Regions from separate parts of the Virgibacillus sp. genome, predicted to be linked through region 2. Evidence: riboswitches for the same ligand, from Rfam matches in the RefSeq annotation. Region 2 holds a riboswitch; each other region holds the start of a gene.
The links. Region 2 has a riboswitch for S-adenosylmethionine ahead of HLX49_RS01995 (YezD family protein). Riboswitches for the same ligand answer to the same signal wherever they lie in the genome.
Positions count from the first base shown of each region.

Region 1: it holds a riboswitch for S-adenosylmethionine, as region 2 does, so the genes downstream of both, HLX49_RS14365 (methionine ABC transporter ATP-binding protein) here and HLX49_RS01995 (YezD family protein) in region 2, are expected to answer to the same signal.
Region 3: it holds a riboswitch for S-adenosylmethionine, as region 2 does, so the genes downstream of both, HLX49_RS06975 (methionine ABC transporter ATP-binding protein) here and HLX49_RS01995 (YezD family protein) in region 2, are expected to answer to the same signal.

Region 1 is NZ_JABXHF010000077.1:6,046-15,085, reverse strand. It holds gene HLX49_RS14400 (deoxynucleoside kinase) at 1-665, shown strand, start outside; gene proC (pyrroline-5-carboxylate reductase) at 981-1,790, opposite strand; tRNA gene HLX49_RS14390 (tRNA-Ser) at 2,255-2,347, opposite strand; gene HLX49_RS14385 (RDD family protein) at 2,484-2,873, opposite strand; gene HLX49_RS14380 (M20 family metallopeptidase) at 3,145-4,350, opposite strand; gene HLX49_RS14375 (MetQ/NlpA family ABC transporter substrate-binding protein) at 4,372-5,190, opposite strand; gene HLX49_RS14370 (methionine ABC transporter permease) at 5,300-5,950, opposite strand; gene HLX49_RS14365 (methionine ABC transporter ATP-binding protein) at 5,940-6,971, opposite strand; SAM riboswitch class I at 7,168-7,271, opposite strand; SAM riboswitch class I at 7,408-7,514, opposite strand; gene serS (serine--tRNA ligase) at 7,786-9,040, opposite strand, start outside.
Region 2 is NZ_JABXHF010000005.1:35,977-47,441, forward strand. It holds gene HLX49_RS01965 (hypothetical protein) at 221-424, shown strand; gene HLX49_RS01970 (heavy-metal-associated domain-containing protein) at 561-782, shown strand; gene HLX49_RS01975 (heavy metal translocating P-type ATPase) at 1,184-3,055, shown strand; gene HLX49_RS01980 (Crp/Fnr family transcriptional regulator) at 3,205-3,909, shown strand; gene HLX49_RS01985 (hypothetical protein) at 4,033-5,658, opposite strand; gene HLX49_RS01990 (ABC transporter ATP-binding protein) at 5,651-6,445, opposite strand; SAM riboswitch class I at 6,879-6,983, shown strand; gene HLX49_RS01995 (YezD family protein) at 7,142-7,315, shown strand; gene HLX49_RS02000 (bifunctional homocysteine S-methyltransferase/methylenetetrahydrofolate reductase) at 7,480-9,327, shown strand; gene metE (5-methyltetrahydropteroyltriglutamate--homocysteine S-methyltransferase) at 9,474-11,465, shown strand, end outside.
Region 3 is NZ_JABXHF010000024.1:908-10,555, forward strand. It holds gene sufD (Fe-S cluster assembly protein SufD) at 1-1,058, opposite strand, end outside; gene sufC (Fe-S cluster assembly ATPase SufC) at 1,076-1,861, opposite strand; gene HLX49_RS06960 (YuzK family famiily protein) at 2,332-2,502, opposite strand; gene HLX49_RS06965 (MetQ/NlpA family ABC transporter substrate-binding protein) at 2,704-3,528, opposite strand; gene HLX49_RS06970 (methionine ABC transporter permease) at 3,610-4,278, opposite strand; gene HLX49_RS06975 (methionine ABC transporter ATP-binding protein) at 4,268-5,299, opposite strand; SAM riboswitch class I at 5,400-5,514, opposite strand; gene HLX49_RS06980 (thioredoxin family protein) at 5,583-5,897, opposite strand; gene HLX49_RS06985 (toprim domain-containing protein) at 5,920-6,276, opposite strand; gene gcvH (glycine cleavage system protein GcvH) at 6,668-7,048, opposite strand; gene HLX49_RS06995 (arsenate reductase family protein) at 7,223-7,576, opposite strand; partial or broken gene HLX49_RS07000 (acyl-CoA dehydrogenase family protein) at 8,059-9,096, opposite strand; gene HLX49_RS07005 (DMT family transporter) at 9,123-9,437, opposite strand; gene HLX49_RS07010 (DMT family transporter) at 9,437-9,648, opposite strand, start outside.

The DNA of each region.
Region 1 (9,040 bases), on a different contig from region 2:
AATATCACATCCCTCATGATAGCATTATTACGATCGCAGGTACGGTCGGGGTCGGAAAGTCAACGATGACAAACGCTCTAGCAAAAGCATTAAACTTTAAAACATCGTACGAAAAAGTAGATACAAATCCATATTTAGAAAAGTTTTATGGTGATTTTGAAAGATGGAGTTTTCATCTACAAATTTATTTTTTAGCAGAACGGTTTAAAGAACAGAAAAAAATCTTTGAATATGGGGGTGGCTTTATTCAAGACCGCTCTATCTATGAAGATACAGGCATTTTTGCAAAAATGCATTACGATAATGGAACAATGTCCAAAACTGATTATGAAACTTACACGAACTTATTTGAAGCAATGGTCATGACCCCGTATTTCCCACATCCTGACCTACTTATTTATTTAGAAGGTTCATTCGAAGCGATTATTGAAAGAATTCATGAACGTGGACGGGAAATGGAAAAGAACACGGATATTTCCTATTGGAAAGAATTGTATTATCGTTATCAAGAATGGATTAATAACTTCAACGCTTGCCCTATCCTGCGAATCGATATAGCTGATTATGACTTGATGAAAAAAGAAAACTCAATTGAACCTATTCTAGAGCGTGTCGGCCATTTTATCCAGCAATCTCGTCGTTGGAAATCTCGTGACCGTGTATAAAATAATTTTTCTATCCGTGGGGGGAGTTTCCCCACGGATTGTTTGCACTATTGGGATGAAAATATTATAAAAAACGTTACAGCTTGTATCGAGAGCCACCATCTTCTATGTAAAGCGTCTACAGGTACGTTTTTTATAAAGTGAATTTTCAATCAGTAGAGGGGGTTTTTTCACCCTCACTGATCGTTAAGTGAACCAACTGGAGATTTAGGTACTGTTATCTCCCACTTAGACTTGTTCTTGAAGTGGGAGTACTTACAGCACCTTATATGACAAAATACTTTTCTATCCCAACTAAAAGCTAATATTTCTTGTTCATTCTCCTAATTCAATAGAACGATCTCTTGCTGCATAAATACATTTGCTTATTACTTGTTGAAAATCTTGTTGTGCTAAAGTTTGGATCCCTGCTTTTGTTGTACCTGCTGGACTTGTTATTTTCTTGCGTAATTCTGCTGCCGTTTCATTTGTTTCATGCAACATGTTTCCAGCACCTAGCACTGTCTGATGAATTAACTGTTTAGCTGTCTCTGGATTCATGCCGGATTCAATAGCTGTTTGCTCCATTGCTTCGACAAGATAATAAATATACGCCGGTCCACTTCCAGAAATCCCTGTCACCAGATGCATTTCTTTTTCTTCCACTTGAACGGTTGTTCCAATCGTATCGAACAATTCTTTCGCTATGCTCATATGCTCTTCTAAAGCGTGCGTTCCAGTACATAAAGCAGTAGCTGAAAAACCGATGGAAGCAGAAGTATTAGGCATCGCTCTAACAACAGGGGTAGATATGCCAATCCACTGCTCTATCTTTTCCGTTGATATTCCTGCTGTAACTGAAACAATCAAATGCCTCTCTTCTATATATGGTTGAATGGAAGCAAGTGCTTCTTTCATATCACACGGCTTTGTAGCCAATACAATGACATCTGACCATTCTATTAGTTGTTGTTTATCACGCATACTGTCTATGTGATACTTTTGCTTTAAATCAGCTATTCGTTGGTGATTCATTCGATTTGTTATCATAATGTGCTGTTTATCGATAATGGTTGATTCAATTAAGCCAGAAATAATTGCTTCGGCCATAGAACCAGCACCAATAAATGCAAGGTTTTTATCCATCGTAGTAACAACCTCCTTGTTAAAATCATTTTTAGAAAAACTTAGCTTCTCGCTAAGTCTCTATACCATAAACCTTTTAAAAACAAAAAACTCTCTCCATCCTAAATAAGGACGAAAAGAGTTTTCCGCGGTACCACCTATATTGGCATGAGTCCCATGCCCAGCTTTTCTTGTTAACACAGTTTTTAACTGCGGTCAGGTTTATTCTAACAGCTCAGTAGGTAGGTTCATATCAGCCGTCTACGTGTGGGGTCTTTCAGCCGGTGAACCCCATTCTCTGTCGTCCGTACATGATACAATTGGCCTCGTCATCGCTTTTTTATTTTTATTTTATTAATTATGTACTATATGCATAAAACAAATCATTGTCAAGTTCAAACAATTAAAAACGTACTTACATCAAAAAAATCGCTACAATGTAACGATTTTTTTATCTCCAAAATTTTATGCGCTAATTTTAAAAATGGAGGAGGTAGAGGGATTCGAACCCCCGCGGGCTGTTACACCCCTGTCGGTTTTCAAGACCGATCCCTTCAGCCAGACTTGGGTATACCTCCGTGGCGACAAGATATAATATACCATGTTCTTAACATACTTGTCAATTCCTAATTACTATTTTTTTATTTACTAACATAGATATATATTTCTCAAAGGTTGGCACAGAATTATGCATAAAGCTGTGCCAAGACCTTGCTATACCTCTTTTACAACCGTACCTGCATACCTGTCATGCGGAAGTACAGCTCCAGCTTCTCCTTCAAAGGAATGTCGGTTAATAATGTATTGTAAGTTACTTAACGTGTCACGATAAGCCATTCGTTTAAAAAGTTGTATCGGTGTCAACTCAAAACCTGTTTTGCTTCGTAATTCTAGCCCCATCAATTTATAACCCACCGTTTGTCTACATTGCTTTAGTTGTATGTACTCGAGCGACCACATGACAACGGTTGGGGTTACTACAGTATGAATAAACTCATTCTTTACTTTTTTCCGTAAAACGTATTCAACCCCCACAGTTACAGCGGTAGAAATTGCTACATCAATAAAAAGAGCCTTCATCCTTTGTTTGGTTAACGACTTCATTTCATCCCCTCCTATGTTCGTCTAGCTGTTATACGCACAAGAAGCATGAAAGTTTCCTGAAAATGTAGAAAAACAAAATTAATATCCTGCTTTAAAGAGAATATTTAGCAGAGATAGAAGGTGCTGTAACCTCAGGAATTGGTAGGTGTCTAAGTGAAAATAACAGCTACTACATCCCCATTTCTTCTAGAAACTTTTAGGTAATATCTTACATACTAAGAAAGTAGGGGATAAAAGAACCACCCACTAATTACCGCAACATCAATCAAAATTATTTCTCCGTTTTATAAAGAAATTCCTTCCTTACCCTGTCAAGAGCTGTCTCATCCGTTAACAATTTTAGCGCTGTAAATGCCACTGCTTTTGCTCCAACAATTAATGCTTCATCTGCTTGCTTTGACTTGGCAGCTTCTCGAAACGAAACAGTATGACCAATTAAACTACTCGAGCCAATTTTAATATGCGGATGAATTGTTGGAACTACTTGGCTTATATTCCCTGCATCTGTCGAACCTAAAGCTTGCGAATAACGTTCAAGTACTGTCTCTCCGAATTGCTCTATTTCCGTTTTAAAAATATCATCTAGACTCTCATTGATAATAAAATTATCCACTTCATTTTGAAATGGAGATACTTTTACTTTGGCTCCTGTTGTTAAAGCAGCACCCTCTGCAATTGCTTTTACTCGCTCCGTAACTTGATTCAAACCTTCCCTTGTTCTTGCACGAATGAAAAATCGAGCTTTCGCATAATCAGGTACAACGTTAGGAGCGTCACCGCCATCTGTAATAATGCCATGTATCCGTACATCGTTTGAAACATGTTGACGTAAAGCATTGATGCCATTAAACAATTGAATAACCCCATCTAACGCATTAATTCCTTGATCTGGATGCGCAGAAGCATGAGCAGTTTTACCAAAAAATTCAAAGTCGAGCGGATCTACTGCCAATGTAGGACCTGTCAGCCGTGTATCTGCACCAGGATGAAGCATAAGGGCTGCATCAATGCTTTCTGTAATTTTAGCTTTAACAAAGCTGCCTTTTGCACTGCCATTCGGTCCACCTTCTTCAGCAGGCGTTCCAAAGACTACTACTTCACCACCTACTTCATCGATTACTTGACTTAAACCAATGGCAGCACCAACACTTAACGTACCAATGATATTATGACCACATGCATGACCGATCTCTGGTAAAGCATCATATTCCGCTAAAAACGCAATTCTCCTTCCGTCCAAAGCACTTTTCTTTCTAGCGATAAACGCAGTAGCATGCCCTGCCACATCCAATTGAACATCAAAGCCATTTTCCACTAAAATATCTGTTAATGTTTTAGCAGCATATGTTTCTTGATTTCCAATTTCAGGATGAGCATGGATATCATGACTAATCTGAATATATCTTTCCTTATTAGCCGCTATATTTTTTGCTATTTCCTGTTTCCAAATCGTTGTCGTTTCTGTAGTAAACGTCATTATTATCACCTCATTTTAAATTTAGTAGCCAATTTCACTTAATGGCACAAAAGTTGGAATAGAATTTCCGTCACGTTCTTTTTCAATAAATTTAGCTACATCTTCAGTTTGGTAAATCTCTGCCAGCTTCGTCAATACTTGATCATCTTTATTCTTTTCCTGAACAGCAATAATGTTAATATAGGCTGTAGCTGTTTCATCCTCATGATATATAGCATCTTTCAATGGACTTAATCCTGCGTCTACGGCTATTCCATTGTTTATAATTGAAGCATCCACATCAGGAAGGACTCTTGGCGTTTGCCCAGCAACAAGTAATTCAAATTGCAGATTTCTTGGGTTGTCAATGATTTTATCTAAAGCACCATTGCCATCGAAGTCTTCCGCTAATTTAATCAAACCTGCGTCCTGTAATAATAATAAACCTCTTCCCATATTGGTAGCTTCTTTTGCTAAAGCAATCGTCCCTCCTTTAGGTATGTCCTCTGTGGTACCATGTTTTTCCGAATATAACCCCATTGGAGCAATGACCGTCGTGGCAATTGGTGTTAAATCTAAATCATGTTCTTTTATAAACGCATCAAAATAAGAAACCGTTTGGAATGCATTTGCATCAATCTCTCCTTCTGCTAAAGCCAAATTAGGTTGCACATAATCGGAGAAACGAACAATTTCTACGTTTATCCCTTCATCCTTAGCTTTTTCCGCTACATAATCCCAAATCGTCGTATCAGAACCGCTAATACCAACTTTCACCGTGGAACTAGCTTCACTGCTAGAACAAGCGCTAATAATAATTAATGGAATGAATAGGAAAAATAAAGCTGCTAATCTTTTCATAAAAAACTCTCCTCGTATATATTTTCAGGCGTTTTTTACTCATCCACCTGTTTTCATTCTTACTACGTATTCCTCTAAGCATATCCTACCACGTTCCCAGTAAACCTTATTATCTTCGTCGCACTCGTCTGGCTAGGTAGTTTCCGAGGGACTGTAATCCTTGTACCATGATGATAAGGATCCCTACAGTAAGGAACATCACGACCGTGTCAAAACGCTGGTAGCCATATGTAATAGCTAAATCACCAAGGCCTCCTCCACCAACTGCTCCAGCCATTGCAGAAGCTCCTACTAAACCAATTGTTGCAATCGTTATGCCTAGTAATAACGAACTTCGTGCTTCTGGTAAAAGAAAACGAGTCATAATCTGCCATGGCGTTGCCCCCATTGCTTGTGCTGCTTCTATAACCCCTGGGTCAACTTCCAGTAAAGAGTTTTCTATTAATCTAGCAATATAAGGGCCAGCAAATAATATCATTGGTACAATTGCAGCAGCTGTTCCAATCGAAGTTCCAACAATCAGCCTTGTGAATGGAATAACGGCTACCATCAAAATAATAAATGGAATAGAACGAAATATATTTATTCCTGTGTTTAATATAGTGAAAATAATTTTATTTTCCCAAAGATGCCCCTTTCTCGATACGACTAATAAAACACCTAATACAAGTCCGATAAGAAAAGAGAAAATTAATGATACGCCGACCATGACGACCGTTTCCCATAAAGCTTGTAAGAGTTGTTCTTGATCAACTAACATCTGCTAACACTTCCTTTACAGTAACCTTTTGTTGATGAATATGTAGCAAAGCTCGTTTCATCTCCTTCTCTGTACCTGAAAATTGAACGATGAAATTGCCAAAAGGAATCCCTTGTATTTCTGTAATGCTGCCATACAGTATATTGACATCTACGGTATACGTTTTAGCAACTTGTGATAATAAAGGCTCGCCTGCACTATTACCGACAAACACAATGCGATATATATGCCGGTCTTCTCGCTGTTCACGAAGTAACGCATAAATCGACTCCGGTATATGGTCATTCATCACAGAACTTACAAACTTAGCAGCAATCGCTGTTTTTGGTTTTGAAAATACTTGAAATACACTGCCCGACTCCACTATTTTTCCTTGATCTAAAACACCAACCCGATCACAAATCGCTTTGATGGCACCCATCTCATGCGTAATCATTAAAATCGTCACTCCATATGCCTGATTTACCTGTTTTAACAGTTGAAAAATAGATTTTGTTGTTTCTGGGTCAAGTGCAGATGTTGCCTCATCACATAAAAGCACTTTCGGATTCGTAACTAAAGCACGAGCTATCCCTACGCGTTGTTTTTGCCCTCCAGATAGCTGATCGGGGTAACTGTTTGCTTTATCTTCTAAACCAACAAAAGCGAGTAACTCTAATACTCTTTTTCTCACTTCCTCTTTAGGACGTTTTGCCACTAGTAGAGGCATCGCTACATTCGTAAACACTGTTTTTGAATGTAAAAGATTAAAATGTTGAAAAATCATACCGATATTCCGTTTTGCTTCACGTACTTCTTTTGCAGTTAATTGTAAGAGATCCTTTCCATCTATGATTACTCTTCCAGATGACGGACGTTCTAAAGCATTCACACAGCGTATGAGCGAGCTTTTTCCTGCACCACTAAATCCAATCACACCATATATTTCTCCTTTTTTTACCTGTAAATCCACGTTGTGCAATGCTTTAACAGATTCACCTTTTCCTTCATACACTTTCGTTACCTGATCAAATATAATCATTGAACCAATCCACCATTCTTTTTCACTTAAAATCGCTTTGTATGGCAATTGTTCCATGTGAAACAATTGCCATGGATCTAGCTTTTCCAAAAATAACAAAGATGTTCTTATACTATAAACCTTTAAACTTTTATGCTTTCCTATAGTATAAAAAATACCCCTTCCATAAGAAGAGGTATTTTTTATACATATCCTCTTCTTATCTTTCAAACTACTTGTTTGCTGGATTTGGCACAGTACTCATATGAGTCCGCTGCCGAGGCTTCTATGGGCCAGTCCCTCCACCTCTCTAGATAAGAAGTATGTTATTTTTTGGCGGTAACACCACCGTTTTGCTTAAGTTATAAACTCTGAAAATTCCACCCTTTCCTATTGCGTAAAAAGAAATCCCTCCTTATACGAAATAAGAAGGGATTTCCAATCTATTGGTTTCCGCTTCTTATTTTTCAAGCATGCTTGCTTGTTGGATTTAGCACAGTACTACTTACGAGTCCGCTGCCGAGGCTTCTAAGGGCCAATTCCCTCCACCTCTCTTAATAAGAAGAAATATTATATTTATTTTTGATCAAGATATTGTGTTATATCATACTACGGTTTCCTTTACTTGTCAAACAGATTTTTAGAAAAAATGGGCTATCGCCAAGCCTTTATTGCGATAAAAATTTTATCCGCGGATGTTTCCTGTTATCTTTCAGACTATGTTCCTTTTAAAAAAAAGATGCATGAACCGTTGTTCCAGCCTTCGTCAATAAGCCCAAAATGCGACTTTGCTCTTCTATTTACCATTTGACTCACAGTAAATGTTTGAATTGGCTTATTGAATGACCTTTTTTCCTCCCATATATGGACGCAATGCTTTTGGAATAACAACCGTTCCATCCTCTTGCTGGTAATTTTCCAAAATAGCTGCAACAGTTCGACCAATAGCCAATCCAGAGCCGTTTAATGTATGCACAAATTCTGGTTTTGCTTTTGCTTCTCTACGAAAACGGATATTGGCACGTCTTGCCTGGAAGTCTTCAAAATTAGAGCAAGAAGAAATTTCCCGATACGTATGCTGACTAGGGATCCATACTTCGATATCGTACTTCTTAGCTGCTGTAAAGCCTAAATCTCCTGTACACATACTCATCACACGATAAGGAAGCTCTAATAACTGTAATATTTTCTCTGCATGATTTGTTAACACTTCCAATGTTTCATAGGAATCTTCAGGTTTAACAAAATGGACAAGCTCGACTTTATTAAATTGATGCTGACGAATCAGACCTCTTGTGTCTCTTCCAGCAGATCCTGCTTCAGAACGAAAGCAGCTACTAAATGCAGCAAATTTTTTCGGTAAATCATCTATCTTTAAAATATCATCACGATAATAATTTGTTACTGGCACTTCTGCAGTCGGAGCTAAATAATAATCCCATTCTTCTAGTTTAAAGGCGTCTTCTGCAAATTTTGGTAATTGCCCTGTCCCAGTCATACTAGTTCGATTCACAATTTGTGGTGGCAACATTTCTTCATAGCCATGTTCATCCACATGGAAATCTAACATCAGGTTCCATAATGCACGCTCTAATCTTGCACCAAGTCCTTTATAAAAGACAAACCTACTCCCAGTCACTTTGCCAGCTCGTTCAAAGTCAACGATGTCTAAGTCTGTTGCTACATCCCAGTGAGGCTTTGGTTCATAGGAAAATGGCGTCTTCTCTCCCCAACTCCGCACCTCGACATTATCATCTTCATCTTCACCAATTGGTACACTTTCATGAGGAATATTAGGAATAGACAACATGATTTGCTCTAAATGTTCATTAATTTGCTTTAATTCGCTATCCAACTCAGCAATTTGGTCGCCTACTTCTCTCATTTCTTTAATCGCAGGCTCAGCATCTTGCTTTTCTCGCTTTAGTACAGAGATTTGTTTCGATACTTCATTTCGCTTCGCTTTTAACTGCTCTGTCTCGGAAATTAGTTGACGACGCTTTTCATCTAACTCGCCAAAATGATCCAGTTCTGATAAGTCCTCACCACGATGCGCTAATTTTTGTTTTACTTCTTGGAAATGGTGACGT
Region 2 (11,465 bases):
ATAAACCTAAAAGAAAGTCTGAAGCAGCAGGAGGCGGTGTAGGAGCTATTCAAGCTTTTATTCTAAGTAAAGGTAAAAAAGAAGCCCAAAGAGTTTTCAAAAACAGTCGTTAGCCGATTGAATGCTTGGCTTGGGGAGCTATTAAATTAGGCAGCAGGAGCGGCGGTGGTGATTGCTAAACAAATTGACAAAAGGGATAAACATCCTAATAACGACCTTTATGCAAACAAATGAAGGGAAAAGTGTTGAAGCATGGGATCATAACATTCGCACCTCGAAAGAAAAAATTTCTAATTATGCGACACAGATCTATGATTTACTATCACTATTTGAAAATTACGTAACCGACACTACAAGATATATTTCTCCAATTTCAAGGCACACAATGATGCGTGGGGATCGTAATGATATTTGGGCGAATTGAAGCAAATAGGCAGTAATCTGTTTAAGGCACTAAACAAAAGCTACCAGCATCCAAGTATAAACTTGATGTACCTCAATTCGTTTCCTTATGTAACTGATTATAATAAAAGTACATTATAGTTAAGGAGGAAGTTATGATGGCAAATGTAGTATTACAATTAGAGCCGTTAACTTGTCCGTCATGTATTAAAAAAATTGAAATAGCTTTAGGAAAAGAGCCAGGCGTTCGGAAAGCTAGGATTCTGTTTAATACAAGCAAGGCAAAAGTGGAATATGATGAGAAAAAAGTTGATATAGATCAATTAGTAGAAAAGATTAGCAAATTAGGGTACGCTGTCTTATCCCAAAAACAAACTTAGATGTTGGTAGTGTTGGCTCTGATGGCCTTGCTTTTTATACGAAAGTACTAAATTATTATGGATTATAATAAAAGCAAAACTACAGCTATCGTCACAGCAATTTGGCGATAGCCAAATTTTTCTTGAATGAAAGAAACCATCATGGCTCGCATTTCGAGAATGATCCATGCACTTTATTCTGAAATTTCGCATTCAAGTGAAAAAGGACGATTATAGGTTTCTCTTGTGTTATGTGCACTTGCTAGTGAGTAAACATGTTCGTTGGGTATTTTTTACTAAATGTTGTTTATGATCTTCTAATTATGAAAATTGCTTTTAAGTTGAGGCTCGTCAATTACATTAGAACAAAGGTTTATTAAGGTAGAAGTATCGAACCAACATTTTGTAAAGGAGGTGTAGAAGTGACTGCTTTTGTTCAAAGGTATAAAAGGCATATAACGGGAATAGCTTTTATATCGATCATTTTAGGAGTACTTTTAGGTATAATTAGTGGAAAAGGGGTTCAAAATGGCTTTTTAATCTTTGCAACAGTGATTGCAGGAATTCCAATTTTTATAAAGGCCTTTCAAGCTTTACGGTTGAAAGTGTTTAGCATTGAATTACTCGTTACCATTGCCATTGTTGGTGCAGTACTTATTCAAGAATACATTGAATCGTCTGTGGTGGCATTTTTATTTTTGTTCGGCGATTTTCTGGAAGCACGTACGCTAGAAAGAACAAGATCCTCTTTGAGTGAACTAATGGATATGGCGCCACAAGAGGCTAAGGTTATTCGAGATGGGAAGACTGTTAAAGTTCCAGTGGAAGAGGTGGTGATTGGCGAACGAGTCACTGTGCATTCAGGCGCAAAAATTCCAGTAGATGGAAAAATAATCAAAGGCAGGGCTCAAATCAATGAGTCTACAGTGACAGGTGAATCTATACCAGCTTACAAGCGAAGGAATGATGATATCTTTTGTGGATCCATTGTTGATCAGGGATACATCGAATTGATTGCTGAAAAGGTCGGAGATGACACAACGTTTGCAAAGATTATTGAATTAGTAGAAGAAGCGCAGGACGGCAAGTCAAATACAGAAAAATTTTTAAACAAATTTTCACAGATTTATACACCATTTGTTGTTGCTCTTTCCATACTGGTGTATATTATCGTGCAAGACCTTCATATGGCAATCACATTTTTAGTTATTGCCTGTCCAGGTGCGCTTGTTATTGGTGCTCCAGTTTCCAATGTAGCAGGAATCGGAAATGGAGCAAAAAACGGGGTGCTTGTTAAAGGTGGCGAAGTAATGGAACGCTTAGCCAAAGTAGATACAATTGTTTTTGACAAGACTGGAACATTAACTAAAGGGAAACCAGAGATAACTGCAATTAAAGTGTGGGATCACCATTTAAAAGAAAATGGGTTACTGCAAATCATAGCCGAAGCAGAAGTGATTTCTGAACACCATCTAGGGAAAACCATTGTTAAAGAAGCAAATGAACGAAGGTTACCGCTTTATGAAAATGTAAAGAACGGACAGATTGTAAAAGGAAAAGGGATAAAAGCAGAGGTAGGGGGACAGGAGCTAATTATAGGTAATAAAAGTCTTATGATGCAGGAAGACATTATTTTATCTCAAGAAATGCTTCAATATAAGGAAACGCAAGAGAAAAGAGGTAACACCGTTATTTTGGCAGCTATAAATCAAAAAATAGCAGGTGCTGTATCCATCGCTGATCAAATTAGGGAAGATGCTTTAGATGCTTTGCAAAACATGAGAAAAAGCGGTATTCGTAAAATGACCATGCTTACGGGGGATAATTCCCATATGGCTGCTCTAGTAGCAAGAAATTTACATTTAGATAGTTATCATGCCGAATTATTACCGGAAGCTAAGGTAGACTATATAAAGCAATTAAAACAATCTGGATATTATGTTGCGATGGTAGGAGATGGGATTAATGACGCACCAGCGATTGCGACAGCTGATATTGGCTTAGCTATGGGAGATGGCGGAACAGATATATCTATGGAGACAGCTGATGTTGTGCTTATGGCAAGTAAACTGGCTCAATTTTCTCATGCTTATGCATTAGCAAAAGCGACAGTTCGTAGTATGAAGCAAAATACGTGGATTGCAATAGGGACAGTAGCCTTTTTGCTAGTTGGTGTATTAAATGGTTCTGTTCATCTAGCTTCCGGTATGTTTATTCACGAAGCTAGTGTAATGTTAGTTATATTAAATGGAATGCGTCTTATTAAGTTTCATACAGATATGCATCAAAAATAAGACCAAGATATCTATAAAGATAAATTTATGAATACCGATTTGCGAAAGCGAAGTTAATGATTTTTGAAAATGTTTGTTGAAAAAGAAAACAAACTAATTTGAACCAGTAATCTGCATACTTTTTGACAATTTATAGAAAGGAGATTTATATGTTTTCTAAAGGAAAACCAATTAAACGAGGTACTTGTAACAAGCATTCTCATCCTAATTGTGTAGCTATGGTACCTATCTTTAACCATTTAGATCAACCGCAAATGGAAGAAGTCATGGACCATGTTCATGCTGTTACATTTAACCGAGGGGAGACCATATACCGTGCAGGTGATAAAGCTAAATCGTTGTATATTACACATGCAGGTAAGATAAAAATTTATCGGTTGTCTGATGAGGGAAAAGAGCAGATCGTTCGGATTTTACAACCTGGCGATTTCACAGGGGAATTGGCTATTTTTAAAGATACGGTTCACGAAGCCTATGCCGAAGCCCTGGCACACACAAAGGTTTGTATAATTAGTCGTTCCATTATACAAAAATTAATAATAGATTACCCTTCGATTTCTTTAAAAATACTAGAAGAATTTGCTCATAGGCTGGAGCAATCAGAGATGCAAGCAACTCGTTTTGCTACGGAGTCGGTAGATGCAAGGTTAGCTTTATTTCTTGTTGAAAATATGGAAACCAAAAGTAATCGAATTGATTTGCCAATGAATTATAAAGAGGTAGCCTCTTACATTGGGACAACACCTGAAACTGTAAGCAGAGTACTAAAGGATTTCGAAGACAAAGATTATATCAAAAAAAAGAATCAAAAACAAATTGATATATTAAATGCAGACGCTTTATTGTTGCTATGAGCTTGGACATGTTTTATTTTTGGTTGGAAATAATTTATGAAGGCCACACGACTACTCTATTCAATTCCCCCATCTTTTTAGAAGATGGGGGAATTCTAAAAGGTATATATTCAATAGTCCAGCTTATTTCATTTTAAAGACGATTCTCCAAGATATAATGGTAGTAACTACTAAAATCACTAGATATAAATACACACCGTAAATTATTTTGGAAAAAAATAGATGCACTAAGAAAAATAAACCAACTACAAACATGAGTAGGAACGATTTCATCGTAGATCCACTTTGCTGTGTCGACTCAAATACTTCTGAAAATGGATACTTACGATTGTTTAGAACCTTATAACTGATTAATGTGTGTAGAATAGCTGTTATAAGGACAATCGCAAGGTCAGGAAGAATTCGTATAGAGAATATAAATAAAAAAACGATCGATAATAATAAATAAAGTGGTAAAAACAATTTAATAATAAACGCTTTTAGAGTGCCACTGTAAATAGAAGAATGATGAACGATTGGTGTAATTTGAAAAACCCATGCAGCTTTATATTTGCTAGAAAATTGGAGCATCATTACTACAAGGCCAATAAACATCATACAAAAATAAATGGTGAAATACATATTACTACGAGAAAGTTGCTCAATTGAATGTAGATTTAAATAGTTGAATTGGAAAATAAACGGAAAAACAAGAGATAATCCTAAGGTTGGATACACCTTTAGCTTAAAATCACGTTCTCTTGCCATAATAAGGGACGAAAACCGGAAAAATTGCCGTTCCTCTTTGTTTCTAAAAAATAAATGCTCCCACATAGCGTTCATATTCCATCGTTTCGGTTTAGATTTCTCTGTACTGTCCATAAGTTTTTGCAAATTACGCTCAAACGCCGGCATTAATTTATAATATAACATAACCGAAATAACTGGTCCGATGACTGCTAAAGAAGAAAGGATCACTATCCCAAAGGACGTATCGCCATTTAGTATAAATTCAAAAGGTGCGCCGAACCACATAGGAGGAATAAAAACATTCCACCAATTGAAATTATATATATAATTAAAATCAACTATTTCAAAAGCTCGAGCGACAATTTGGTAACCGATAACAATACCTACGGATAATAGGATTTGCACATAGTTAATAATATCCTTTAATTTCTCCCCACTGAAAAAACGTAAAATAAAAATGTATATGAGTGCTGTGATGGTCATGATGAACAGTATTAACAAAATAATTTCTACTAAAAAAAGCATTAAATAACCGATTCCATGTACAAATAACATAACGATAGCTGGAATGATAATAAACGCGCCTGTTAACATACTCATATAAATTGCAACATGGGTGATTTTTGCTGCGCTAATGGTTCTCGAATCAATCGGTTTCGTATGGAGAACTGTTTTGTCGCGAACATCTAGAAGTACTGCGGAAAAATCAGACACCATGGATGTCATTAAAATGAACATGGAAATACCAAAGATGAGGCTGATTTGGAAGATATAATTATCTCCAAAAAATAAAAAAGGAACGAGCATGACCCCGTATAATACATAAATAAATAATGATTTTACAAACTGATTGCTATCCTTTTTTTTATTTGATACATTTGAAGCAAATACTGTCGGTATTCTGCGCTCATCCATCGTAAGCTTCGTCTCAAGAATTTTACGCATCATGTGATAATCAATACGTAGCATATGGAAAAAAGGTTGTAGCAGATCAAGGATTTTTAAAGAGAATTTACTCATGATTATCACCATCAGTTACAATTTGAACAAACTTCTCTGCGGTTTGTTTATGTTCATCAAATCCTGTTATCTGGTTGAAAATACTTTCTAAAGAGCCTTGCTTATTTTGTTCGCGCAATTCTTCAAATGTACCATCTGCTGCAATTTCTCCATCCTTAAGCAGGACGATGCGATTGCTAATCTTTTCTACAACCTCCATAATATGTGAGGAATAGAAAATGGTCTTTCCTTCTGCAACAAGCTGTTCCAAGATGTCTTTAATGATGATGACACTATTAGCATCAAGCCCATTTAGTGGTTCGTCTAAAAAGATCAGATCGGGATTATGCAATAGGCTTGAAATAAGTAATACTTTTTGCCGCATTCCTTTAGAAAAAGAAGAAATACGCGTATGTAAAACATCTTCCATGTCAAATTGTTGCATAAGGCTTTTAGCTTTAGCAGCCGCTTTATTTTTATCCATGCCGTAAAGCTCACCGATAAATGTCAAATATTCATTAGCTGTTAAATTATCATAGATCTCTGCATTTTCTGGGACATAACCAATTTTACGTTTGTAGGAGTAATCACTTGTAGCAATATCTACTCCAAAAAGTTCTACCGTCCCACTATATTCTTCTATTAACCCGAGCATGATTTTAAGTGTAGTACTCTTTCCCGCACCGTTAGGCCCAATATACCCAATGATTTGTCCAGCATATACATCGAGATTAATGTTATTTAATATGCTTTTACTTCCATAACTCATGGATAAATTTCTTAACGACAATACTTTTTCCGTATACATCAAACTCACCTGCTTTCTAGAAAATTTTAAGAACCATGTATCCTAGTCCATGAGTGACTAGGAATCAAAGAAAAATTTACTTCCATTTGTATTTGTGAAACAGAAATTAAGTAAATTATCACAACCTTCATATGGTCATTATACGATAGTTAAATCTAATTATCATTAACGATTTAAAATCTAACAAAAAAAGTCAATTTGTGGGTGGTGTTAAGGAATCATAAAAATCTAATATATATTCAAACAAGTGTGCTCGACAGCTAATGGAATTAGGTTTAATCCTATTGAACAACTATGAATAAGTCTGAAAAGCGCTTCGAGAATGTATGTATAAAACCTATTTGTATTAATATTTGCAAAAATTTTATAAATAAATTATTGACAATAATACACTTTCGGTGTAGAGTATTAAACAAATTTAATATTAGATGATTTCTTATCCAGAGAGGTGGAGGGACTGGCCCAGCGAAACCTCGGCAACAGACTTTGTTGAAGTACTGTGCCAATTCCAGCAAGCATTATGCCTGAAAGATAAGAAGAGCGATAGACTTATAAAATAATCCACCTCTTCTTATTTATCAAAAGGAAGAGGTTTTTTGTTATGAACAGGCGCTTTTCTTCCAAGGGCACTAGGCTTTTACAAGTTCCAGTTTGGTTACTTGTACTTTGAATAACATGAGAAGGGAAGATGGGAAAATGGGTAAATTGAATGAAGTACAATGGGAGTATGTAAGAAAAAGCTTAGATGCAATTGATTTCGGTTCTGTAGTCATTACTGTACACGCTGGAAGGGTTACACAAATTGACATAACGGAGAAAAAGCGGTTTGCGAATATGAATAACAATCATTCGTTACAAAATTCCAAATAAAGCACATGCCGATTAGACAACTAAAGGCATCTTTTACCTTTTCGATTATTTAATAAGGTGAAAGATGCCTTTTACTATGTTAAAACCATTTTTCCGCATGAACTGTTAGTAAGACCTATCATGAGTAGGAGCAGATGATTTGATGCAAAGGAGGAGAAACCGACATGAGCTTATTACAACAATTACAAAATCAAATTTTAATTGCCGATGGTGCTATGGGAACGATGCTTTATTCCTATGGAATCGATCAAAGTTTTGAACAATTAAACATAACCCATCCAAATCAAGTTCAACAAGTACATGAAGCGTATATTCATGCTGGAGCAACAGTCATTCAAACAAATACATATGGTGCAAATTATATTAAATTAGCACGATATGGGTTGGAGGATCAGGTGAAAAGGATCAACCAAAAGGCTGTGCAAATTGCAAAGGAAGCTCGGCAAAAAGGAGTATCCATTGTAGGGGGGATTGGCGGTATTCATGGCGTTCAAGCTTTAAACGAAACAAAAGAGGAAATTAAGCGAAGCTTCCGAGAACAATTATATTGTTTGCTTTTGGAGGGAGTAGATGGGCTCATTTTAGAAACTTATTATAATCTCGATGAATTAAAGATGGTGTTGGAAATTGCTCGGGAGGAAACGAAAATCCCTATTATTGCAAATGTATCGATGCATGTTCCGGGGATTTTGGAAAATGGAACACCGTTGGCTGAAGCATTACAACAACTGGAAGCTTTAGGTGCTGATCTCGTTGGCGTGAACTGTCGTTTTGGTCCGTCGCAAATAATCACCTCTTTACAATCGGTTCCTATACCGAAAAGGGCTTTTTTAGCTGCTTACCCAAATGCAAGCTTACCTGCTTATCGCGATGGTGTACTTTATTACGAAAATGAACCGGATTATTTTAGGGAGTGTGCCAGCCAATTAAGAGAGCAAGGAGTTCGTTTAGTAGGAGGGTGTTGCGGAACAACACCTAACCATATTAAAGCATTAGCTGAGGGCTTGAATGCTACTAATCCTATTACTGAAAAAGTGGTAGACTTTCCAAAGCAGGATAGGGTGATGTTAAAAAGGAAACGAAAAGAAAAATCGCTGGCAGAATTAGCAAAAGAACGACATACCATTATTGTTGAATTAGATGCTCCGAAACATTTAGATATGACAGAATACCAGCAGGGAATACAAGCATTGAAAGAAGCTGGAATCGATGCAGTAACACTTGCCGATAATTCGCTTGCAACACCGCGAATATGTAATACAGCTATTGCAACGATTATTAAAGAGCAAGGAATCAAACCGTTAGTCCATATAGCTTGCCGAGACCGTAATTTAATTGGCTTACAGTCGCATTTAATGGGATTGCATATTTTAGGAATTCATGAAATTTTAGCAATAACTGGCGACCCAACTAAAATTGGCAGTTTTCCAGGAGCAACATCCGTGTTTGATGTGAATTCATTTAAATTAATTGAACGAATTAAAAAAGGAAATCAAGGCATGTCATTTTCCGGGCATTCTCTAAGAGAACATACTGCATTTACCGTAGGAGCAGCTTTTAGTCCAAATGTGAATAATGTAGAAAAGGCGATTGCTCGATTGGAGAGAAAGATCGCAAGTGGTGCTGATTACATCATGACACAACCCATGTATAGCAAAGATAAAATAATTGCTTTGAAACAAGCGACCTCACATATAGATACTCCGATTTTTATTGGAATTATGCCATTAACGTCTACAAAGAATGCTGAATTTTTACACCATGAAGTACCAGGGATAAAGCTTACAGATGAAGCTCGATCCCGTATGAAAGCAGCAGAAGGAAATCGAGCACAATCAACAAAAGAAAGTATAGCTATTTCGAAAGAGTTACTTGATACAGCTTTAGAACATTTTTACGGGATATATCTTATCACTCCGTTTATGCGCTATGATATGATCGTCGAATTAGTTAACTATATTCATCAAAAAACAAATTCTATGCGAGTGAAAGCAAGCTTATCCTCACATTAATTTAGGATTTAAGGGTAAGTACAAATCAAATTCTAAAGAATAGTCGTTTAGAATAAATGCATTAACCTATCCTAGAACCTGAGAACGCAAGAGAGAATGTGAATAATCATGATTTTCGATCACATATAAAAAATGGAGGAGTATATATGTCAAAAATAAAGAGTTCGAATATTGGTTATCCGAGAATTGGAGAAAATCGAGAGTGGAAAAGAGCACTAGAAAATTTTTGGAGTGGAGTTATTTCCGAGACGGAATTATTTGAAAAAACAACAGAAATCCGTTTACGTAATTTGAAAAAACAACAAGAAAAAGGAATCGATCTAATCCCGGTAAATGACTTTTCCTTATATGACCATGTCTTAGATACAGCCGTTACGTTTGGAATCGTACCGAAACGTTTTAACTATACTGGTGGAAAAGTAGATAAGCACACGTACTTCGCTATTGCACGTGGAACAGGTGGGACCGTCGCTTCTGAAATGACGAAATGGTTTAACACAAATTACCATTATATTGTTCCGGAATTAGATGATGTCACACCTTCATTAGTAGAGAACCGTGCTTTAACTTTTTATCAAGAAGCTAAAGAAAAACTAGATATTGATGGAAAGCCTGTCCTTTTAGGCCCCGTAACATTTGTAAAACTGGCAAAGGGTTATGACGAGCAGGAGTTTTCAACAATTGTGGAGACATTTGTACCATTATATGTCCAGGTCTTACAAGAACTTGTCGAAGCGGGGGCATCTTGGATTCAAATAGATGAGCCAATCTTAGTAACGCAATTATCGAAAGAAGAAATCGCAGTAGTTGAAAAAGTGTATCAGGCTTTTGCTAAACACGTACCTCGTGCGAAGATTATTTTACAAACGTATTTTGAAAAAATAACTGCTTATGAAAAAATAGTGAATCTACCAGTAAAAGCGATTGGTATCGATTTTGTTCACGGAGATTCTTTAGAATTATTAAAAACGTATGGATTTCCCAAGGGTAAGGTGCTAGCAGCAGGAATTATTGATGGACGTAATGTTTGGCGAGCTAATTTAGCAGAAAAGCGCACGCTGATGGAAGAGATTAGACAGCTAGTTCATCATGATCAGCTTATTATTCAACCATCTTGTTCCCTCTTGCATGTTCCGGTAACAAAAACATTAGAACAAAAGCTGGATAATGTCATTTATGACGGACTTTCATTTGCTGATGAGAAGCTTGATGAAGCAGTTACATTAGCGAAAGGTCTGAATCATGGTATGGTTTCCGTTCAAGATGATTTAAATCAAGCGAATGAGGCAATTAAACAATTAATAGAGACGTATCAATCCAATGATGAAGTAAGGAAAAAAGTAGCTCATTTAACAACTGACGATGCACAACGATCCATACCTTTTGCAGAAAGAATAGAAAAGCAAAAGCGGCGTTTGCAATTGCCATTACTGCCGACAACGACAATAGGCAGTTTGCCGCAAACGCCTGAAGTAAAAAGAACGCGTACCAAATGGAGAAAAGGTGAGATTACGGATCATGCGTATGAACAGTTTGTGAAGAAGCAAATGAAACGGTGGATCACAATTCAGGAAGAACTTGATATCGATGTTCTTGTTCATGGTGAATTTGAGCGAAATGACATGGTTGAATATTTTGGGGAAAAAATGAATGGCTTCACTGTGACAGAGTTTGGCTGGGTGCAGTCGTATGGATCACGATGTGTCAAACCACCTTTGATTTTTGGAGATGTGTCTTGGGATAAACCAATAACGGTGAAGGAGAGCGCTTACGCACAGTCGTTAACAGAACGTCCGGTTAAGGGAATGCTAACAGGGCCAGTAACCATTTTAAATTGGTCTTTTGTCCATGATGCAGCACCACGCTATGAAATTATGAAACAAATTGCATTAGGATTGCAAAAGGAAATAGAGTCTTTAGAGGCAAAGGGCATAACGATTATTCAAGTAGATGAACCAGCTTTACGTGAAGGGTTGCCGCTTAATCGAGCAAAGTGGGAGGAATATTTAAAACAATCGTCACTTGTCTTTCGTCTTGCAACGGCAACGGCTAGTCCCGAAACACAAATTCATACACATATGTGCTATTCCAATTTTGAAGATGTTTTTGATTGTATCGATGATCTTGATGCGGATGTC
Region 3 (9,648 bases), on a different contig from region 2:
AACATGAGTACACGTGATTCTTGCTCCGCATTTGATTTGGAAGCACCGTGTTCTATTTTACCAATTCCGTTAAAAATAGAAGTAGCTCCTTCTTTCATTACACCGTGTTGTAAAATATATCCTTCTGAATTTTTACCAAAATGGACAATTTTTGCAGTGAAGTTTTGTGTTTGTTTTCCACGGCCAACAGATACTGTCTTCGCATTGGATAGTGAATTCTCGCCAACTAAATGGGTAATATTCTCTGAGACGGTATTACCTTCATTCATTTGTCCAAGTGCCCACTCAATCGTTGCATCCCGGTAAGCAACCCCACGACGGTTATTGTATGCCGTAGTACCTGCGGCAAAATTATCCACCGCCCCAAAAGAAACTTTTGCATTATCTTGGGCAATAACTTCTGTTACAATATTTGCAACCGTTGATTCGTTTTCATTATGAGAAATATAATTTTCTACATACGTTACTGAACTGCCTTGTTCTGCGACGACGAGTACATGGTTAAATATAGAGAGCTCTGGATCTTCCTGCCAGAATATAGCTTGTAAAGGTGCTTCAACAACGACATTTTTAGGAATGTAAACAAAAACACCACCGTTCATTAAAGCTGCATGCATGGCTGTTAAACGATGCTCATCAACAGATACGGCATCCTTCATATAATAGCGCTGTACGAGATCGCCATGATACTGCAAAGCAGTAAAAATATCTGTGAAGATAACACCTTTATCTTCCAGTTCTTTACTTAATGTACTGTGAGCAACAGAATGATTACGCTGAATTAGGAGGTTCTCAGGTAAGTTATTTTCATCTAAATATTCCTGTAATTCAACGGGCAGATCTTGTAATGAAGTAATTTCCTCACCTTTTGCTGTATGTTTAAACTCCGTAAAATTCCATTTACCAATCTTCGTTTTATCCGGTTTTGGCAATTCTAGCTTTTCAGCGTTATTTAACGCTTGAAGTCGTAAATCTAACATCCATTGTGGTTCATTTCGTTCTTTTGAAAATTGTTCAATGTACTCTTTATTGTATGGTAACTTGGTTTCTACAGTCATAAATACCCCTCCTTACGTTACGCATTTTGCTCAACAGTATGATCTTCGATACCTAATTCTTCTTTAATCCACTCATAACCTTCTGATTCAAGACGCTTAGCTAATTCTGGTCCACCAGATTTAACAACGCGACCTTGCATCATGACATGCACGAAATCAGGAGTTATATAGTTTAATAAACGTTGATAGTGTGTAATAATTAAGCAGCCAAAGTTTTCGTCACGAAGTTTGTTAATGCCTTTAGACACTATTTTCAATGCATCAATATCTAAACCAGAGTCGATTTCATCCAAAATGGCGATCTCAGGCTTCAGTAGCATAAGTTGCAGAATTTCGTTACGCTTTTTCTCCCCGCCAGAAAACCCTTCATTCAAATATCTTTGCGCCATATTCTTATCAATTTCTAAATAATCAAGAGCATTGTCCATTTCTTTAATAAAGTTCATAAGTGAAATTTCGTTTCCTTCGCCGCGGCGAGCATTCATCGAAGAACGCAAGAAGTCAGAAGTAGTTACACCGCTAATTTCACTTGGATATTGCATCGCAAGGAATAAACCAGCACGAGCACGCTCATCTACTTCCATTTCCAATACATCTTCTCCATCCAATAAGATGCTTCCTTCTGTAACTTCATACTTCGGATGCCCCATAATCGCAGAAGCTAAAGTGGATTTACCAGTACCATTTGGTCCCATAATTGCATGAAATTCTCCACCCTTTATTGTTAAGTCGACACCTTTTAGTATCTCCTTATCTTCAATTGATACGTGTAAATTCTTAATTTCTAGCGTTGATCCAGCCATATTTATACCTCCAAATTCATTATTGTAATTATCACATTGCCTAAGCGTGATAGTCATTCTCAATTTATTCTCATTACAATCTTAAATCATTTCGAATTTATTATCAACTCTTTAGAACAGGAAATCCTATGTATAAATGGACATTCTTTATGTTATCTTATTGATAATGGATAACTCAACTTCTTTGCCTCTACTTAATTTAATGATTCAAAATGCATACTGGCAGCGGTTACAAGGATATATGCCCACATAAAGGTGCATCTTTCATCCGTTTAATTTTTTTTGGATCCCACTGAATATTTTAGTAGCTTAAGAGTATAACCTAAAGCCCTCTTACGAAAAAATTTCGTTGCTATTTCTCACTTAGGCTTGTTCAAATTGTTGAAGCAGGCCTTACAACAATAGCAAAAGGGCGTTTATGCGAATCGCAAACGCCCTTACGCTATTATTTATCTACATTTTTAAAATAATTAGCCGTGTTGTTGGTTCATATATGCTAAGGTAAATAGCTTACACTTCTGATATTCTTGCTGCCGTTTTTTTTCAACTGCTAGCCGTTGTTTTAACTTCCGTTGATACTCCCCAAAACCAATATGATGCGATTGCTGCATTGCTTTTTCCATTTCAGAAGTGTACTTCATTTTTATTCCACTATGAATAGGGAATCATCCTTTCCTCGTTTTGACTCATCATAAGCTTAACATAAGACAAGTTCCCTTCTCAAAATGGATATAAACGTTTCATTCGGCATATTCACGGTTAAATTTCACTTATATACGGATACGTTGGCGATACCTACACATACAGTAAATTTCGCTAAATCTTAGCCTATTGCTACTATTTTATTTCTCTTCTTTTACTGGAACAATTGCTCCATTATATTTTTCCCTCATAAAAGCTTGAATTTCTTCTGATTGTAAGACCTCAGCTAATTTATTTAATGCTTCATCGTCTTTATCCTCTTTCTTCACTGCCAACACATTCACATAAGGAGATTCATCGCCTTCAATAAATAAACCATCTTCTTCTGGCTTTAGACCAGCATCAATTGCATAGTTCGTATTAATGGCTACAAGGGCATCCTCTTCCCTTTCATAGTATTCTGGAAGGACAGCAGCCTCATATTCAGGTGAAAAAGTTAAGTTTTTGGGATTTTCTACTATATCATCAACAGTAGCACGTGCTTTGTCTACATCTTCATCTATTTTAATAAGTCCTTGTTCTTCAAACAAAGTTAAAATTCGCCCATGATCTGGCACGGAGTTACTCATAATAACTTCCGCTCCTTCTGGAATATCCTCCACATTAGATATCCCTTTGGAATATACGCCCATCGGTTCAATATGAATACCTGCAATATAATCTAAATCGTAACCTGTATCATCAATTGTTTGCTCAAGAAATGGGATGTGTTGATAATAGTTAGCATCAATTTCTCCATTCGCAAGATCATCATTCGGTAACACATAGTCTTGGTATTCACTAATTTCCAGGGTAATACCTTTCTCTTCTAAAATCGGCTTAGCTTCTGCTAATATTTCTGCGTGTGGTACACTGGAAGCTCCGACGGTTATTTTATTATCGTCTTTTTCTTTTTCCCCACCACAAGCAGCTAATAAACCACCTAATACAATAAGGATTAAAATGGAAAGAATATATTTTTTCATGTTGGCACGCTCCTCTTTCATCGTTTTTATTTGCATACATTTGTCAAAATTACACTTCATTATTATAATTAATAATTTTCCTTAACGTTTATCTAGTTTGCGTGTAATATAATCACCAATAAATTGAAATAGAAATACAATGAACACAATAATTACGGAACAAAGCAAAACAATATCAAAGTCTCTACGTTGAAAGCCCGAGTAATATGCATAGCTTCCCAGGCCTCCTGACCCAATTGCTCCTGCCATTGCTGTATAACCAATAAGCGCAATAGCAGTAACGGTAAGTCCTGAAATTAAAGCTGGCATTGCTTCTGGTAACAATACTTTAAAAATAATTGTTCGGGTCTTGGCACCCATTGCTTTAGCAGCCTCTATGACACCTTTATCTACTTCTCTTAAAGCAATTTCCACCAACCGTCCATAAAATGGTGCTGCTCCAATAATTAATGCCGGGAGCGCAGCGTTAGGGCCTCTTATCGTACCAACAAGAAAATCAGTAAAAGGGAATAACAATAATATTAATATAATAAAAGGAATAGCACGAAATACATTTACAAACGTGGCCGTGATAAAGTTAACCCATTTATTTTGCCATAGTCCCCCTTTATTAGTGAGAAATAACAGTAACCCAAGTAAAATACCAAAAATAAAGGTTCCTATTAAAGCAATAATCGTCATATAAAATGTTTCTTTCGTTGCTTCTATAATATCTTCTACTTTAATAGTAGCAAATAAATCAGCTAACACCGCGAATCACCTCCAACTCTACAGAAGTTTTTTCTGTTACATGTTGGATTGCTTGTGTGATTTCTGATTCTTCACCAGTCATCTGGATAAATAGCGTACCGTACGCACCAGCCTGTGTTCGCGTAATTTTCCCTTGTAAAATACTAATGTCAATGTCATACGTCTTTACGAGCTTACTGATTAAAGCATCGTTCGTTGTTTCACCTACAAAATGGAGACGAATCAACTTACCATTCTCAAATGTGCGAACTAAATGTTCAAACTCATTCTCGGCTTCTGCATCCCCCATTAGCTGTTGAACGAACTTTTTCGTAACATCTTTTTTGGGGTGTGAGAACACATCCAATACATTACCTTGTTCTACCACTTTTCCGTTTTCCATCACGGCTACATGGTTACATATTTTGCGAATAACATGCATTTCATGTGTAATTAATATAATCGTTAAGCCTAATTGCTGATTTATGTCAACAAGCAAGTCTAAAATAGAGTTTGTTGTTTCTGGATCTAAGGCTGATGTTGCTTCATCACATAATAATACGGAAGGCTTGTTTGCTAAAGCTCTTGCTATGCCCACCCGTTGCTTTTGTCCACCGCTTAATTGCGAAGGATAGGTCATTTCCTTCCCGGATAAACCGACCAAATTAATGAGAGATTGAACACGTTGATTCCGTTCTTCTTTTTCAACACCTGCTATTTCTAATGGGAAGGCTATATTTTCTTTCACAGTACGTGACCATAACAAATTAAAATGCTGGAATACCATCCCAATATCTTGTCTAGCTAACCGCAATTCATTCTTTTTTAATGCTGTTATTTCTTGGTTACGGATAAAAATCTTACCACCTGTAGGTTCTTCTAAACGATTCAGTAATCGCACAAACGTACTTTTTCCTGCACCACTATAACCGATCACACCAAAGATATCTCCTTGTTTAATCGAAAGGGTTACATCGTCAACAGCCGTTGTGTCTGTCTTGTTTGCAGTAAAAACTTTACGCAAACCCTCTATCGATATCACACATAGTCCTCCTTTTTGTCCCTTTACTATTATGCCCACATCAGCAATTAAAAACGCCTTTCTGTAAGAGAACAGAAAGACGTATACATGTCAAAATGTCCCCTCATCTACCAAGACATACGCCTTGCAGGAATTAGCACCTTTCAAAATAAAACATTTATTTGAAGGTTGCCGCGGGTTCATAGGGCCAGTCCCTCCACCGCTCAAGATAAGAGTTAATTATTATTTAATTGGAATAGAAATCATAATAACACGTTGCTTGCTATTTGTCAATGTAATTTTACTATTGAAATGAAAACAATTCTGGTCTATGCATGATCAAGTGTTGGTATATATTTGCTACATCGCGAAATGCATACATTTTTTCAACGAGCTCTCCATCTTTCTTTATAAGCAAACAAGGAACACTTTCTATTTGATACGTTTGCATAAATTCTGGATGTAGTGATGCATTCATTTCTAAAAATAGCTCTTGCTTTTGCATTTGTTCCATTTTAAGTAACATACTTTTAGCAAGATTACACGTTCCGCAAAGTGGTGTATAAATATAAAGAAAGTAATTGGATTGCTGTAGTTGCTCTTTTGTTACTTGTTGCAAACTATCACCTTTTTACTTTAAATTAAATCAGAAATATAGGATTAACCGCTATTCGTTTACTCACTAAAACTTGAGCTAGTACATTTTCAGGTGTCGTCGCTACTTCTCTGTACTCGCTACTTACATAGACGTGTTCAGCATGTGGTAATTCTCTTGCTAGTTGTTTACGAAGCTTGATGCCAGAAGGATCTTCGTCGACAAGAATATAAACATCCTTATCATCTAAACCATATTCCTCCAACATGTGATCAAATCGCTCTACTCCAAGCGTTCCATTTGTGCAAACAATGGTGATCTCTTCGGCAATCACTTTATTCACTTGCTTCTTATCAGTCAATCCTTCTACAATCATAACCTTTTCTGATCCATCTGTAATCATCACACAGCACTCCTTGAAAAATCAAGCAACAAGCTTGCAATAAAAAATGTTTTATTTACCTTTAGCTGTCTTTCAATAATGTAAACCTAGCTGGGAATATGTAGATATTTATAAAAGGATAACTGCACAACTAGAAGGCTTTTGACTATTGAATGTATACATCATATAGCAAGACTTCATCTCTGTACTATAATGCTTTTCATATTATCAATAAGTTTACTCCTAGTTTATGTAACAGACGGACAATTATTAACATTCTTATAAACAAAGCTGATTGCAAAGCATTGCAGATCAGCTTTGTTCACACTATAAGAAAGTATAAAATTTTTAAGGTTTAAAAACAAAGGCTTTCGCCATAATACTTTGGCTACAAGCCTAGTTTTTCTAATATTTATTCACTGATAATTTCTTCGTAAGCTTCCGCAGATAGTAAGTCATCCAATTCTGTTTCCTTAGTTGGTTCAACAACGACCATCCATGCCTTTTCGTATGGTGATTCATTCACCAATTCAGGGCTATCTTCCAATTCTTCATTCATTTCAACTACTTTGCCACTAATAGGAGCATATAATTCCGATACCGTTTTCACAGACTCTACACTACCGAAAGGCTCATTGATTTCTAATTCGTCACCGACTTCAGGTAGTTCAACGAACACAATGTCACCTAACTCATCTTGTGCAAATGCAGTAATTCCAATGCGCACAGTTCCATCTTCTTTTTTTACCCATTCGTGTTCTTTTGAATATAATAAATCCTTTGGTACGCTCATATTTATTCCCTCCAAATGATATATTCCAATTTCACTATACAAGGTTCAGTCCCAATTATCCAGTATTATTTTAAATAGATTATTTCAAAAGTTTTACCCTTCACTTGTAGTTAACATCGTACAATCCTTCATCAACTTGATTTTTTTATTCGACAGTTCGGTTGGAATAAGCTATTATAGCCAGTTTTTTTCAAATTCTTCCTCTTTGAAGCCAACAGTTACGTTAGAGCCATCTGTTACAATTGGTCGCTTAATTAGCATTCCGTCAGAAGCTAGTATCTCCGCCATTTCTTCTTCCGTGGCATCTGCTATTTTTTCCTTCATATTTAATTCACGATATTTTTTACCACTTGTGTTAAAGAATTTTCTTGCAGGCATCCCACTCTTCTGCATCAGTTCAAGTATATCTTCTTTATTAGGTGGGTTTTGCACTATATGTATTGGTTTATAATTTACTTGATGATTATCTAACCATTTTTTCGCTTTTTTGCATGTCCCACAGTTCGGATACCAGAAAAAAGTCAGCATTAAACAGCCTCCAATCTATAATATGTATAATATGTATCATTATATCAAATTAGACAATTGAAATTCGAATAAAATGAGTTTTTGTATGTGTTAGGTTTTTCTCAATCTAGTTATAACCTCTATTATTTTCAGCACTTTATTTATGCACACTTTTACTAATTTTAATACAACTATTGGTTTGCATTATAGAAAAGTATAAGTTTTTATGTTTTCTTATAGTGTAAAAAAGACGAGCTAGAATCTGTTATTTTCATAGATTCAGCGCGTCTTTTTTGCTATCTGAAATGATAAAATGAGGTGCTTGTAGAGCACGAAACACCGAATAGCCACGTCCGGCTCCATCGCCCAGCAACTAGGCAACTTCACGAAATCGCCCTACACTAAGTCATCATCTGTTCATCGCGATTTCTTTATCTCTGTTGATTCGATCCAGTCGCTACGTTGCTAAACGGGCGCTACGCCTTTGTTCTTACATAACTTTTTTATAGCGTATATTTTTCTTCTTCAATAATGGCAGTAGCAATTTCGCGTTTTTTTGCAATTACATTTGTCGGTGTATGCCGCGTTAACTTACGTAAAGAAGAAAGCATCATTCGTAAAGTGTCTCCTTCTTCTACAGCAATTAATGTTTCTTTAGCATTTGCCTCCATGCGATTAAACGCTTCTTGTACATAAACTTGCGTATACAACAGCTTTTGCATACTCTTTTCCTCACCATCTCGGTGAATTGCCTTTTCTGTACGCAAAATGGCAGACTCCATATTGTAAACCTCTGCTACCATATCAGCTAAGTTCACAAGAATTTCTTGTTCGTTTTCGATGTTCTGCATAAATTTCTGTGCCGCTAAACCGGCTCCTAGCAATACCATTTTCTTCGCATTTTTAAGCAGATGTTTTTCTTGTTCTAATGCATCTGTGCCAACTTCTTCTGGCATCATCATCATTAGCTCTTCTTGAAGTGATTGTGCCTTTTGTAATAAAGGCAACTCACCTTTCATTGCTTTCTTCAATAATGTACCAGGAACTAATAAGCGATTAATTTCATTTGTCCCTTCAAAAATACGGTTAATACGTGAATCGCGGTACATTCGCTCTACTTCATATTCCTGCATAAAACCGTAACCACCATGTAATTGAACAGCTTCATCTGCTACAAAATCCAATAGTTCCGTACACATATACTTATTCATAGAACATTCTATTTGGTATTCGGCAATTGCTCTAGCAATTTCTCTACCGTCATTTAATTGCTCCTCCGTAAGTGCACCCATTCGTTGCTCAAATAAGCCTACCGTACGATATACCGCACTTTCATTTGCATATGTTTCTGCAGCCATTGTTGCTAGTTTCTCTTTTGTCAGGGAAAAGCTAGAAATAGGCTTATTAAATTGCTTACGTTCATTTACATATTTCGCCGCTAACTCAATGCCACGCTTCGCTCCACCAACACCACCAATAGCAAGCTTATAGCGGCCAACATTTAAAATATTAAATGCGATAATATGGCCCCGTCCTTTTTCTTATGTTACCCCCTAGTAGAATGAAACTATGAAATGAGTTTCAAACCAACTGCTGCACTTAAAATCATGCCAATAAAAAGTAACCTCTTCCAATCGCTAGATTCTTTAAAAAATAACATACCAACAATGGCACTGCCTACTGTTCCCATCCCTGTCCAAACAGCATAAGCCGTACTCATTGCAATTGTTTCCATTGCAATACCAAGCAGTATGAAACTTAGTCCAAAACCTCCAAATAACCATAAAATGGACATGACACTTATCCGTTGATTCACTTTATTAATTCCCGTAACACCGAGAATTTCACTAAACCCTGCTAATACAAGTATAAGCCAATCCATTATGACACCTCTTTCCTATCTTTTTGTGGTGTGACTAATTTTAAGCCAATAACTCCTGATACTAACAATAGAATGAGCGCCATTTTCAAAAGTCGAATTGGCTCTCCAAAAATCACTATGTCTGCTACTACTGTCCCTGCCGTCCCTATACCGGTGAATACCGCATAACTGGTACCAACCGGCAAGCGACGAGAAGCCATAATAAGCAAGT